One region of the Planococcus sp. TJ-201 genome, then DNA from elsewhere that is predicted to be linked to it. Evidence: riboswitches for the same ligand, from Rfam matches in the RefSeq annotation. Region 1 holds a riboswitch; each other region holds the start of a gene.
The links. A riboswitch is a leader RNA that binds a small molecule or an ion and turns the genes downstream of it on or off. The one in region 1 is predicted to bind S-adenosylmethionine.
Positions count from the first base shown of each region.

Region 2: it holds a riboswitch for S-adenosylmethionine, as region 1 does, so the genes downstream of both, AC4EG4_RS10930 (bifunctional homocysteine S-methyltransferase/methylenetetrahydrofolate reductase) here and AC4EG4_RS15455 (methionine ABC transporter ATP-binding protein) in region 1, are expected to answer to the same signal.
Region 3: it holds a riboswitch for S-adenosylmethionine, as region 1 does, so the genes downstream of both, metK (methionine adenosyltransferase) here and AC4EG4_RS15455 (methionine ABC transporter ATP-binding protein) in region 1, are expected to answer to the same signal.

Region 1 covers NZ_JBZDOG010000006.1:148,874-153,207, forward strand. Annotated here, with positions in the region: gene AC4EG4_RS15435 (arsenate reductase family protein) at 78-431, shown strand; gene gcvH (glycine cleavage system protein GcvH) at 510-890, shown strand; gene AC4EG4_RS15445 (toprim domain-containing protein) at 1,086-1,424, shown strand; gene AC4EG4_RS15450 (thioredoxin family protein) at 1,430-1,756, shown strand; SAM riboswitch class I at 1,791-1,895, shown strand; gene AC4EG4_RS15455 (methionine ABC transporter ATP-binding protein) at 1,984-3,009, shown strand; gene AC4EG4_RS15460 (methionine ABC transporter permease) at 3,002-3,670, shown strand; gene AC4EG4_RS15465 (MetQ/NlpA family ABC transporter substrate-binding protein) at 3,721-4,334, shown strand, end outside.
Region 2 covers NZ_JBZDOG010000004.1:51,506-55,839, forward strand. Annotated here, with positions in the region: gene AC4EG4_RS10920 (PadR family transcriptional regulator) at 1-536, opposite strand, end outside; gene AC4EG4_RS10925 (DUF6920 family protein) at 676-1,443, shown strand; SAM riboswitch class I at 1,569-1,673, shown strand; gene AC4EG4_RS10930 (bifunctional homocysteine S-methyltransferase/methylenetetrahydrofolate reductase) at 1,746-3,605, shown strand; gene metH (methionine synthase) at 3,586-4,334, shown strand, end outside.
Region 3 covers NZ_JBZDOG010000007.1:15,995-20,328, reverse strand. Annotated here, with positions in the region: gene AC4EG4_RS15895 (alpha/beta hydrolase) at 1-482, opposite strand, end outside; gene AC4EG4_RS15890 (gamma carbonic anhydrase) at 578-1,087, shown strand; gene metK (methionine adenosyltransferase) at 1,150-2,358, opposite strand; SAM riboswitch class I at 2,561-2,673, opposite strand; gene pckA (phosphoenolpyruvate carboxykinase (ATP)) at 2,994-4,334, shown strand, end outside.

The DNA.
Region 1 (4,334 bases):
AAATCTGGGTTGGCCTGTTTTTTTGTCGTCGACCGTTTGGGTTCTTTTTGGTAAGCTTGAAAAAAGGGGGTTCTAACTTGATTACCTATTATGCTTATCCAAAATGCACAACGTGCCGAAAAGCGAAAAGCTGGCTGGAAAAAAACGGTGTCGAATATAACGAAATTCACATTGCAGAAAATCCGCCAACAAAAGAACAATTGACAGAGATTTACCAGGCAAGCGGGGTGGAGTTGAAGAAATTTTTCAACACGAGCGGCTTGGTCTATCGTTCACTGAGCTTGAAAGACAAGCTGTCAGACATGACCGAAGAACAGCAGCTGGAATTATTGGCTTCAGACGGGATGCTGATCAAGCGTCCGCTTGCTTGGGACGGCAAACAGGTGACACTGGGCTTTAAAGAAGAGGACTACCGGACGAGCTGGTTATAAAGGCTGCGTCATCTTGTGTTTCACGGCTGTTTATGTCAAACTGAACATGAATGAACTACATAATTTGGAGGGGTCAAGATGAGCACACCAGCAGAACTTCGTTATTCAAAAGAACACGAATGGGTCAAAATCGAAGATGGCAATGCGCGTATCGGAATTACTCATTTCGCACAGGCTGAATTGGGAGATATCGTTTTTGTTGAGCTTCCGCAAGTTGGCGAAGAACTGAAAAAAGATCAGCCCTTCGGCAGCGTAGAATCTGTTAAAACGGTTTCGGAACTATACGCACCTATCAGCGGAAAAGTAGTTGAGGTCAACTCTGAGCTTGAAGACAGCCCGGAATTCGTCAACGAATCTCCTTACGAGCAAGCTTGGATGGTGGTTATCGAAGCCCCTTCTGAAGAAGAAGTCAACGAACTGATGACTGCAGACCAATACAAAGAAATGACAAACGAGTAAACTTTGGAAAGCGCCTATGCCTAGGCGCTTTTTTGTTTTTTTCTCCCCGAATAGAATTGGAAAAAATGCTGAAACGGCCCAAGGAAAGAAATAGGGTTCTATGGCGTCAAGGTGATATTCTTGAAACTATTGAATTAATTAGTATAGTTGAGTAATAGGACTTTTCTTATTCTATATTCGATGGGGTGAATGTTTATGGGAAAGGTGATTGTGGTGGAGGGAATCAGCGACAAGTCGAGGATTGCGCCGCTCATTGCAGAACCCGTGACGATTCTTTGCACAAATGGTACAGTAAGTGCATCGCGGCTTGAAGAATTATTATTGCCTTACGAAGATCAGGATATTATCATATTGGTGGATGCCGATTCTTCAGGAGAAAAGTTGCGGAAGTTAGTCAAACGTGAATTCCCGGAAGCCCGCCATTTCTATGTGAATCGCAGCTACAAGGAAGTTTCAACGACACCGCTTCGCATTTTGATGGATGTGCTGATTGCAGCGAATGTCCGGGTCAACAAGCTATTGATAGAGGGATGAAGAAGATGAAAGAATGGACACATAAAGAATGGATCAAAGAAAAAAACACAAAACGGACCACTGCGTTTTATTTATATACGCCGATGTGCGGGACTTGCCAGGTCGCTTCAAAGATGTTGACAGTCGTCACAGAACTGCTGCCGGATCTTGAAATCGGCAAAGCCAACTTGAATTATGTCCAAGAAATTGCAGGCTTATACCAAGTGGAAAGTGTGCCGTGCCTGCTAATTACGGAGAATGGCAAAATTGAGGAAAAGATTTATGCTTTCCATTCGGTCCCATATTTATATGATAAGTTGAAATCTGTTGACGAATTTAGCACGTCATGGTAAATTGAGATTCTGATAAAATAATTTCATATCAAAACTCTTATTAAGAGTGGTGGAGGGAAGTGCCCTATGAAGCCCGGCAACCGTCATGAAAATGAAATGGTGCCAAATCACACGAAGCGAAAGCTTTGGAAGATGAGAGATTGGTTTCCGTATAATATACGTTTGCCCTTCTGCTCAGTTCTGCGCGGAAGGGTTTTTTATTTTTAGAATCTAGGGGTGTTCAAGAGATGATTGAGTTAAAAAAAGTAACGAAAAAATTCGATACAGGCAAAGCAGTTCTTACAGCTGTTGACGGAGTCGATTTATCCATTTCCGATGGTGAAATCTTCGGCATTATCGGGTACAGCGGAGCTGGTAAAAGTACGTTGATCCGGTTGTTGAACGGTTTGGAAAAACCAACTTCAGGAACAGTCGAAATTAACGGGCAGACGATCACAGCGATTAAAGGTGGAGAATTGCGCAAGGCCCGCCAAAAAGTCAGCATGATTTTCCAGCATTTCAACTTGTTATGGTCTCGAACAGTAAGAGAGAATATCGAGTTCCCGCTCGAGATTGCCGGAGTGGCAAAAGCACAGCGGGGCAACCGAGTTCAAGAGTTGATCGAACTGGTTGGATTGACTGGCCGTGAAAACGCGTATCCATCGGAACTTTCAGGCGGACAGAAACAGCGCGTCGGCATTGCCCGGGCACTGGCGAATGATCCGGAAGTCTTGTTGTGTGACGAAGCAACATCTGCACTCGATCCAGAAACAACCGATGCCATCCTGGATCTGCTGGTGGACATCAACAAACGATTGGGTTTGACCATTGTGTTAATCACTCATGAAATGCATGTAATCCGCAAGATTTGCCATCGTGTGGCGGTCATGGAAGGCGGCCGGGTGGTTGAACTTGGCGATGTTCTGAATGTTTTCCAATCGCCGAAAGAAGAAATCACGAAACGTTTTGTGGCACAGGTTACCGATTCCGGTGATTCGCACGAAACCATCAAAAATCTTCGGGAATTGTATCCGACAGGCGAGTTGGTAAAATTGGTCTTTGTCGGAGACCAAACTGAACAGCCGATTCTGACAAAGTTGATCCGCAGCCATGCAGTGGAAGTCAACATTGTTCAAGGCAATATCTCGCACACACAGCGCGGGGCATATGGAACGTTGATCCTGCAATTGAAAGGTTCAGCAGCAGAAATTGAAGAAGCACTGGCATTCCTTCGGTTAGAAGATGTCCAAGCGGAGGTGATGCACAATGATTGAATCATTATTCCCGAACGTCGATTGGGACAATATGTGGGAAGCCACTATTGAAACACTTTACATGACGGCATTGTCTACAGTATTTACATTTGTTATTGGATTGGCCCTTGGCATTTTGCTGTTTTTGACAGCGCCAAAGCAATTATGGGCAAACAAAGTCGTCAACTGGCTGACAGGGGCATTCGTGAATATTTTCCGCTCGATTCCCTTTATCATCCTGATTATCTTATTGATTCCGTTTACGTTATTCTTGATGGGCTCTATTCGTGGACCCAACGCTGCATTGCCGGCATTGATCATCGGATCAGCTCCATTTTATGCACGCATGGTGCTGATTGCCTTGAAAGAAATTGATAAAGGGGTCATCGAAGCTGCCCGTTCTATGGGCGCGACAACCGGCACCATCATTTGGAAAGTCCTGTTGCCTGAATCGAAACCGGCTTTAATTTCCGGAATCACGGTGACGGCCATTGCATTAGTCGGTTACACGGCAATGGCTGGCATCATTGGCGCAGGCGGCCTTGGGACTTTGGCTTTCTTGGACGGGTTCCAGCGCAGCCGGGAAGATGTCACGTTAATGGCAACGATCTTAATTTTGATTATCGTCTTCGTTATTCAATTTATAGGTGATTGGGTAACAACTAAGTCAGACAAACGATAGCAGCGGATTTTCCGTACTATATAAAAACACATGAAAAGGGAGAGAGTCAGATGAAGAAATTTGTAGCAGGAACAGCACTAACAGCTTTAGTACTCGCAGGATGCGGAAATGGCGGGGCAAGCGAAGAAGAAGAATCGAGCACCTTGCGCGTTGGCGCTTCGAACGTGCCCCACGCTGAAATTTTAGAACAGGCACAACCGATTCTAGAAGAGCAGGGCATTGAACTTGAAATTGAAACATACCAGGATTACATCCTGCCAAATGAAGATTTAGAGTCTGGTGAAATCGACGCCAACTATTTCCAACACATTCCTTACCTAGAGTCGCAAGTAGCGGATCATGGCTACGAATTTGAAAACGCAGGCAGCATTCACATCGAGCCAATCGGTGTTTACTCTCAGGATCACGCTTCACTTGATGAACTGCCTGAAGGTGGAACGATTTTGATGAGCAACTCGGTTGCTGATCACGGCCGCATTCTTTCTATGCTTGAAGCTGAAGGCTTGATTACATTGGCTGAAGGTGTAGAAAAAACAGCTGCTGAAGTAAGCGACGTTGTTGAAAACCCGAAAGATCTTCAATTTGATGCCAACTACGAAGCGGCATTGTTGGTTCAAATGTATGAAGCAGGTGAAGGCGATGCAGTTCTAATCAACTCGAACTA
Region 2 (4,334 bases), on a different contig from region 1:
AAGGTCTTGTTTGCTTCATCACACCATTCGATTGCAGCCAAAGTGGTCCGTATTCCGTAATCCAGCGTCAAAAGCCAAAAAGGGGCATCCGCTTGATCTCGCAATTGCGTATTGATCATTTCTTGAATTGCTCTATACGTGTTCAGGCGGCCGGTCAGTTTTTCACGAAAATCTGCTAAATGACTGAGTGTATCCTGAACATCCTGGTTTCCGCTGAAAAATAACTTGAGCAGGAGTTCATTTTTTTCACCGGGCAGCTGCTGAATCGGCTGCTGGATCCATTCTTTTAGAGCACGCTCGCCTTCGTTAGTAATCGTGTATTCTTTTTTGTCCGGCCTGCCTTCCTGAACTTGAGATTCCACGGTGGCATACCCTTGATCTACCAACAGTTTCAATGTCGGATAAATTTGTCCGTAACTGATTTTCCAAAAATGGTTCAAGCTTGTATCGATCATTTGCTTGATCGAATAGCCAGTGCGGCATTCTGTTGTCAGCAGCCCGAGTATGGCATATTGAGTATGGTTTTCTTTTGCCATGGATTCACATCCTTATATCTTTTTGATATATATCTATTTGCTATAAAAATACTCTCTTTTTGACTTTTTGTCCAGTGAGTATTTAAAAATGATTTAATGCCTGTATAAACAGGTAAAGAAACAAAAAGGAGTGTTTGCGGTGGAGAAAAAAGATGAGCATGTAATCCATTCTGACCTTGCGGCTCCTGACAAACTAACGGAACAAATGACAGAGTCTCTTCCATTGCCTGTGAAAAATTGGCTTTATGCAATTGGCGCTGTCGGTCACGAACAAATTGCGAGCGTCAGCTTCAAGCAACTTGGTTGGATGAAACAAAAGCCAGAGCAAAAAAAGTGGATGGCCTCGGAAGCCGAACAAACGAGCTTTACCGACCCGCCTGCATTCTACTGGTCTGCAAAGATGAAAATGGGAAAGGGATTATTCATTACGGGGAAAGACAGCTTTACTGCTGGCAAAGCCAGTATGCGGATCAAACTTGTGAGCATCTTTCCAATGTCACAAACTCCTGACAATGAGAAGACCAATGAGTCTGCGCTGCAGCGCTACTTGATGGAGTTGGCTTGGTATCCAGCAGCGGTGTTCAGTCCATTTATCAAATGGGAGCTCGTGGATGTGCACACTGCGAAAGCAACGATTACGTATGAGGGCTTGACCGGATCAGCAACCTATTTCTTCAATGAGCAAAGTGAGTTGTTGAGAGTGGAGGCTTTGCGCTATAAAGGCAGTGCCAAAGATGCACAACGGCAGCTCTGCATCGGAACTATCAAAGAGCATCAGCAGGTAGAAGGATTGAAGATGCCCGTAAAAATGGAGGTCAGCTGGGTGATAGAGGGTAATACATTTACTTGGTATAAGTTTGATGTGTCAGAGATTCGATTTAATCCCAAAAATGCATCTACATTCTAAAAAATTCTGAAAGCACAAAGTTTTTGCGGAATAACACAGAAATTTCATTGTTTTTCGACAGATTGCCTTGACCTGTTCCATAGATACAGGTACCATATTTAGAATACTTAAAACAGAATAGTGAATTCTTATCAAGAGAAGTCGAGGGACTGGCCCGATGAAGCTTCAGCAACCAGCCGAAAGGTCAGGTGCTAAATCCAGCAGGCAAGCAATTGCCTGGCAGATGAAAAGGAACGAGTTTGATATCGTAAAGCCTTCTTTTTCATGAAGGCTTTTTTTGTATATATGGGAGGTTGAGAAGGATGGGCTTATTAGACGAACTAAAGACCAGAATATTGACGGCGGATGGCGCCATGGGAACATTGCTGTATTCCTATGGCATTGAGTATTGCAACGAAGAACTGAATTTGCAACGCCCGGAAGTCATTGAGAAGATTCATCAGGACTATATTAAAGCCGGAGCGGATATCATCCAGACCAACACATACGGAGCGAATGCGGCGAAACTGGCCCGTTACGGCCTGGAAGAGCAAGTCGCAGATATTAACAGAGCAGCTATTGGAATTGCTAAACGAGCGGCAGCACCGGGTGGCCAATTTGTTTTTGGAACCATTGGGGGAATCCGCGGAATCCGGAAAAGCGATGCTACATTGCAAGAGATTATTGCAATGGTCGACCAGCAAGCCATCCATTTGCTGGCTGGAGATCCGGACGGCTTGTTGTTGGAAACGTATTACGATTTTGAAGAGTTGGCAGCAACAGTCAAGCATTTAAAAGGCATCACCGATACCCCGCTGATTGCCCAAGTGTCGATGCATGAGCCGGGCATCCTGCAAAATGGCATGTCGCTGAACGATGCCCTTCATCAATTGGAGGCACTTGGAGCCGATATCGTCGGTGTCAACTGCCGTCTTGGCCCTCACCATACCATCCAGGCTTTTGAAGAAGTCACTTTGCCTGACAAAGCGTTTCTTTCTGCTTATCCCAACGCCAGCTTGCTTGATGTAGAAGACGGACGAATCGTCTATGAATCGGAAGCGGATTATTTTGGCCGTGCCGCTTTGTTATTAAGAGAAGAAGGTGTGCGTTTGATCGGCGGCTGCTGCGGCACAACGCCGAAGCATATTGAAGCTGTGAAAAAGCATCTCGGCAACTTGCCGCCAATTTTCCATAAAGAAGTAACAGCAAGAAAACCAATCGTCATCCGTGAAGCAGAAGCGTTGGAAGTTAAGCCGCTTCATGAAAAAGCCAAAATGGAACGGACCATTATCGTGGAATTGGATACGCCGCGCCACTTGGATACAGCTAAATTTTTAGAAGGATCCGTCGCTTTAAATAAAGCCGGTGTCGATGCCGTAACAATGGCGGACAATTCGTTGGCATCGCCGCGCATCAGCAATATGGCGATGGGCTCCATCCTCAAACACAAGGAAAACATTCGGGCGCTCGCTCACATCACATGCCGCGACCGCAACTTAATCGGCCTGCAGTCGCATTTGATGGGGCTCGATGCGCTCGGGATCCATGATATACTCGCCGTAACAGGTGATCCAACAAAAGTCGGGGACTTCCCGGGAGCTACCAGTGTTTATGATGTGTCCAGCATGGAATTGATTCAATTGATTAAAAAGCTGAATGAAGGCATTTCATTTTCCGGCAAGCCGTTGCGGAAAAAAGCCAACTTCTCTGTTGCGGCAGCATTTAACCCGAACGTCCGTGTTTTGGACCGAGCAGTGGCAAGGCTTGATAAGAAAATCGAAAGCGGTGCGGATTATTTCATCTCGCAGCCGGTTTATACAAAAGAGAAAATCATCGAAATTCACGAAGCGACAAAACATTTGGAGACGCCGATCTTCATTGGTGTGATGCCGCTGACCAGCATCCGCAGTGCGGAATTCCTGCACAATGAAGTGCCAGGCATCAAGCTGTCGGAAGATGCACTGGAACGCATGCGCGCATGCGGCGACGACAAAGACCGCGCCACTGCAGAAGGCATCCAAATCGCAAAAGAATTGATTGATACAGCAGCGGAGCTGTTCCATGGCATTTACCTCATAACTCCGTTTGTCCGTTACGATATGACCGTGGAATTGATTCATTACATTCGACAACTAGATCAACAGAAAGAGAGCGATCGCAGCCATGTCCAAACATCTTATTGAACAACAACTTGAAAAAAGAATCTTGATCATCGACGGAGCCATGGGCACGATGATTCAAAACGTCGATCTTTCTCCCGAAGATTTTGGAGGCGAAGAGTTTGACGGCTGCAACGAGTATTTGAATATTGTCCGTCCGGATGTTATCGAAGGGGTCCACACGGCTTACCTCGAAGCGGGAGCCGATATTCTCTGTACCAATACCTTTGGCGGCACACCGATTGTTTTGGATGAGTATGGGATCGGCAGCCAGGCGGCGGAAATCAACCGGCGTGGAGTGGAAATTGCGAAAAAAGCAGCCGCTGCTTTTTCAACGCCGGAATGGCCGCGTTTTGTGGCGGGTGCTATCGGGCCGACCACAAAAACGCTGTCTGTTACAGGCGGTGCCACATTCGATGAAATGCTGGAAAATTTCTATGTACAGGCGAAAGCCTTAATCGAAGGCGGCGCAGATTTGATTCTCTTGGAAACAAGCCAGGACATGCTGAATGTCAAAGCGGCAACAATTGGAATCAAGCAAGCTTTTGAAGAAACCGGAATCGAGTTGCCGATCATGGTGTCAGGAACGATTGAACCGATGGGCACTACGCTTGCGGGCCAAAGCATCGAAGCCTTTTACATTTCAATCGAGCACGTGAAACCGTTATCGGTTGGCTTGAACTGTGCAACCGGCCCGGAATTCATGACAGACCACATCCGATCGCTGTCTGAGCTGTCGGACGGCTATGTCAG
Region 3 (4,334 bases), on a different contig from region 1:
CCCTGTTCGAGGCTGAATTGGCTTCTTGTGAGGTCACGCAATGCAATCTCGTGGTCCATTTTTCTGCGTCCTGTCAGCTGAGCAACACCTGGAAATGAATTGGGCGCTTTTGGCGGCAACTTTTTTAACTGCAGCCAAGGAGATGTAAAAATAGCTCCCGCCACGTTAAATTTACGATTGCCAAGAACATTCATTGTGATGGTGGCACCGAGGCCGTGGGCAATGACAAACACCGGCAGATCATTTTCCGATGACAGCTTCAGCATATCATGTACCGCCTGTTCGTAGACATCAAACGATTCGCGGTGAACCTTGTCGGCTCCAGCGTTTTTGCCATGGCCCGGCAAGTCTGCCATATAAACATCGAATCCTGCCGCTCGCCATTTTTCAATTTGCCATGCATAGCGCAAATGCTGCTCATATGCACTATGGATCAGCACAACTGTTGCCTTAGCCGTTCCTTCAGCCTGCCATTTCCACATAGTCCAACTTCCTTTCCATTCCAAGCTCCAATTTGACGTTTTGATTTGATTTGTTACGATATAGAATATCTTATCTTTTTTAAAGGAGCTTTGCCATGATTTATCCATTTAAAGACAAATTCCCCCAAATTGATCCATCCGTTTTCATCGCAGACTACACCACCATTTCTGGTGATGTGACGATTGGCGCCGATTCATCAGTTTGGTTTAATACTGTGATTCGCGGTGACGTATCCCCCACTGTTATTGGCAATAAAGTGAATATCCAAGATCTTTGCATGCTGCACCAAAGTCCTGGCAAACCATTGGTGCTAGAAGATGAGGTAACGATTGGCCATCAAGTGACCTTGCACAGCTGCACCATTCGAAAAGGGGCATTAGTTGGGATGGGTTCGATTATTTTAGACGGAGCAGAAGTTGGAGAAGGCGCATTTATTGGTGCCGGCAGCCTCGTGCCCCCCGGAAAAATCATTCCACCAGGCATGCTCGCTCTCGGACGGCCAGCAAAAGTTGTCCGTGAACTGCGCGAAGACGACAAAGTGGACATGGAACGAATTGTCCGCGAATACGCTGAAAAAGGCGCTTACTACAAGTCTCTTCAATAGGGCTAGCACAAAAAAGGACGATCCGGCAGGAATGCCGGATCGTCCTTTATTTTTATACAGTTTTAGATACCAGCTTCAACGCCAGCTTGTTCTTTCAAAAGTGCTGCTTTGTCCGTACGCTCCCAAGGAAGATCAACATCTGTACGGCCAAAATGTCCGTAAGCTGCTGTCTGCTTGTAGATTGGGCGGCGAAGATCAAGCATTTTGATGATTCCAGCAGGACGCAAATCAAAGTTCGCGCGTACCAAATCATCCAATTTGTCTTCGTCCACAATGCCGGTGCCAAATGTATCAAAAGCGATCGATACTGGATGTGCTACACCGATTGCATATGCCAATTGCACTTCACATTTATCTGCCAGGCCAGCCGCTACAATGTTTTTCGCTACATAACGTGCAGCATAAGCTGCTGAACGGTCAACTTTTGTTGCGTCTTTACCGGAAAATGCGCCGCCGCCGTGGCGAGCATAGCCACCGTAAGTATCTACGATGATTTTGCGGCCAGTTAAGCCTGCATCTCCCTGAGGTCCGCCAATAACAAAGCGCCCCGTTGGGTTAATGAAGTATTTGGTCTCTTCGTCAATCCATTTTGCCGGAACGACTTCTTTGATGACGTACTCTTTGATGTTGCGTTGAATTTGCTCAAGTGTTACTTCTGGGTGATGCTGCGTCGAGATAACAATTGTGTCCACACGAAGCGGCTTATTGTTTTCGTCGTACTCAACAGTTACCTGTGTTTTGCCATCGGGACGCAAGTAGGGAAGAATTTCTTCTTTGCGCACTTCAGCCAAACGGCGCGCCAATTTATGTGCCAATGAAATCGGCAATGGCATCAATTCTTCTGTTTCGTTGTTGGCATACCCGAACATCAACCCTTGGTCGCCTGCTCCGATATCATCCAATTCTTTATCAGTCATTTGGCCTTCGCGTGACTCAAGCGCCACATTGACTCCAGCAGCAATATCCGGTGATTGCTCATCGATTGCTGTTAGCACTGCACTTGTTTCTGAATCGAAACCGTATTTAGCTCGTGTGTATCCAATTTCTCTTACCGTTTGTCTAACGACTTTCGGAATGTCCACATAAGTAGAAGTGGTAATTTCTCCGGCTACTAAAACCAGCCCTGTCGTTACAGTGGTCTCGCATGCAACACGTGCGTTTGGATCTTCGGTCAAGATTGCATCCAAAATAGCATCTGAGATTTGGTCACAAATTTTATCCGGATGTCCTTCTGTTACTGATTCTGATGTAAATAATCGACGGTTTTTCAAAAAATGTTCCTCCTTATATCCTGCGAGATTGCTCTCGAAATTGATACGGTACTCGTTTCCCATGTCAAGTCCGTTCCAGACAAAATCCAGATTGAACTTCAAGCCGTTTGTGGCCTTTCACACGAGGATTAAGGGCATTCCATAAAAAAATCCCTTCACTCATTCATCATGAGGAAAGGAGAATCATCATAAGCACCTTTCACTCTTATCATCCAAGGCCTGTGCACCTTGCTTCAGGTTTGGCACCATCACTGCGTATGCAGCAGGTTGCCGGGTTTCATAGGGCCTGTCCCCTCCACCAGCTCGGAATAAGAGTATCCGTTCAATTTTTCATCATACGGAAATAGTACTGGGATGTCAATGATTTTTTCGAATTAAAATGAGATAGTAAATTGCCTGCTGCTCGTTCCGCTCATTCCTCCCGCTCTCTACAACTCGTTATATAGGCAAACCCATTTGTATGTCTTGTACAGTTTATTTACTTGCAGATTCCTGCCTCATATAGAGTCTATCCAATAATTTTTGATTTCCGAAGGGGATTAGTATAGACTAATAAACCTAATGTGTTATACTAATGAACGAATATACATCCTCCCCATCGCCATGGGAATAACAGAAAAGGAAGGTACATATATATGACTTCAGTGAACTTTGCAAATGATTTAAAGGATCTTTTAACTGGCCAAAATGTACATGTTCAATTATCAGTGCCACAACTAGTGGAAGCAGCAACATCCCGCGGGGAAGCCGTATTGACTCGGGAAGGCGCTGTAAAAGCGGAGACAGGAAAATACACGGGCCGCTCACCGAAAGACAAATACATGGTGGAAGAAGAAAGCTCTAAAGACAAAGTCGACTGGGGCAATGTGAACCGTCCAATTTCTAGCGAAGTGTTTGAAAAATTATACGCTAAGGTGATTAAGCACTTAAAAGAAAAAGATGCTCTTTTCGTTTTCAAAGGATTTGCCGGAGCGGACCACGAATCACGTGTGCCAATTCAAACCATCAATGAATACGCGTGGCACAACTTGTTTGCCCACCAACTGTTCATCCGTCCGTCAGCTGAAGAGCTGCAAGCGCATGAAGCTGACTTCACGGTGGTTTATGCCCCTACATTCATGGCAGACCCTGCAGTTGACGGTACGGCTTCAGAAACATTCATCATCGTCTCCATGGAACAGCGCATCATTTTAATCGGCGGAACTGAATACGCCGGCGAAATGAAAAAATCGATCTTTTCTATTATGAACTACTTGTTGCCAGAAAGAGGCATTCTTCCAATGCACTGTTCAGCAAACGTAGGACAAGATGGCGATGTAACTTTATTTTTCGGCTTGTCCGGTACCGGCAAAACGACCTTGTCAGCAGATGGAGACCGCAAGCTGATCGGTGATGACGAGCATGGCTGGTCTGATAATGGCGTCTTCAACATCGAAGGCGGCTGCTATGCAAAAACCATCAACCTGTCGCGTGAAAACGAACCGCAAATCTATGACGCGATCCGTTTCGGTTCGGTTTTGGAAAATGTGGTTGTTGATCCGGATACACGCATCCCGGATTATGACGACGGTTCATTAACTGAAAACACACGTGCCGCCTACCCAATGCAGGCAATTGACAATATTGTAGATCCTTCAGTTGCGGGTCACCCAAAAACGATTGTTTTCTTGACTGCAGACGCTTTCGGCGTATTGCCTCCAATCAGCAAGCTGACAAAAGAACAGGCTATGTATCATTTCCTTAGTGGCTACACATCAAAATTAGCTGGTACAGAGCGTGGCATCACTATACCTGAAGCAACGTTCTCAACTTGCTTTGGTTCGCCATTCTTGCCGCTGCACGCAACGGTATACGCTGAAATGCTCGGCAGCAAAATTGATGAGCACGATGTTCAAGTCTTTCTTGTCAACACCGGCTGGACGGGTGGAGTCTATGGAGTCGGCAGCCGCATGAAGCTTTCTTACACTCGGACAATG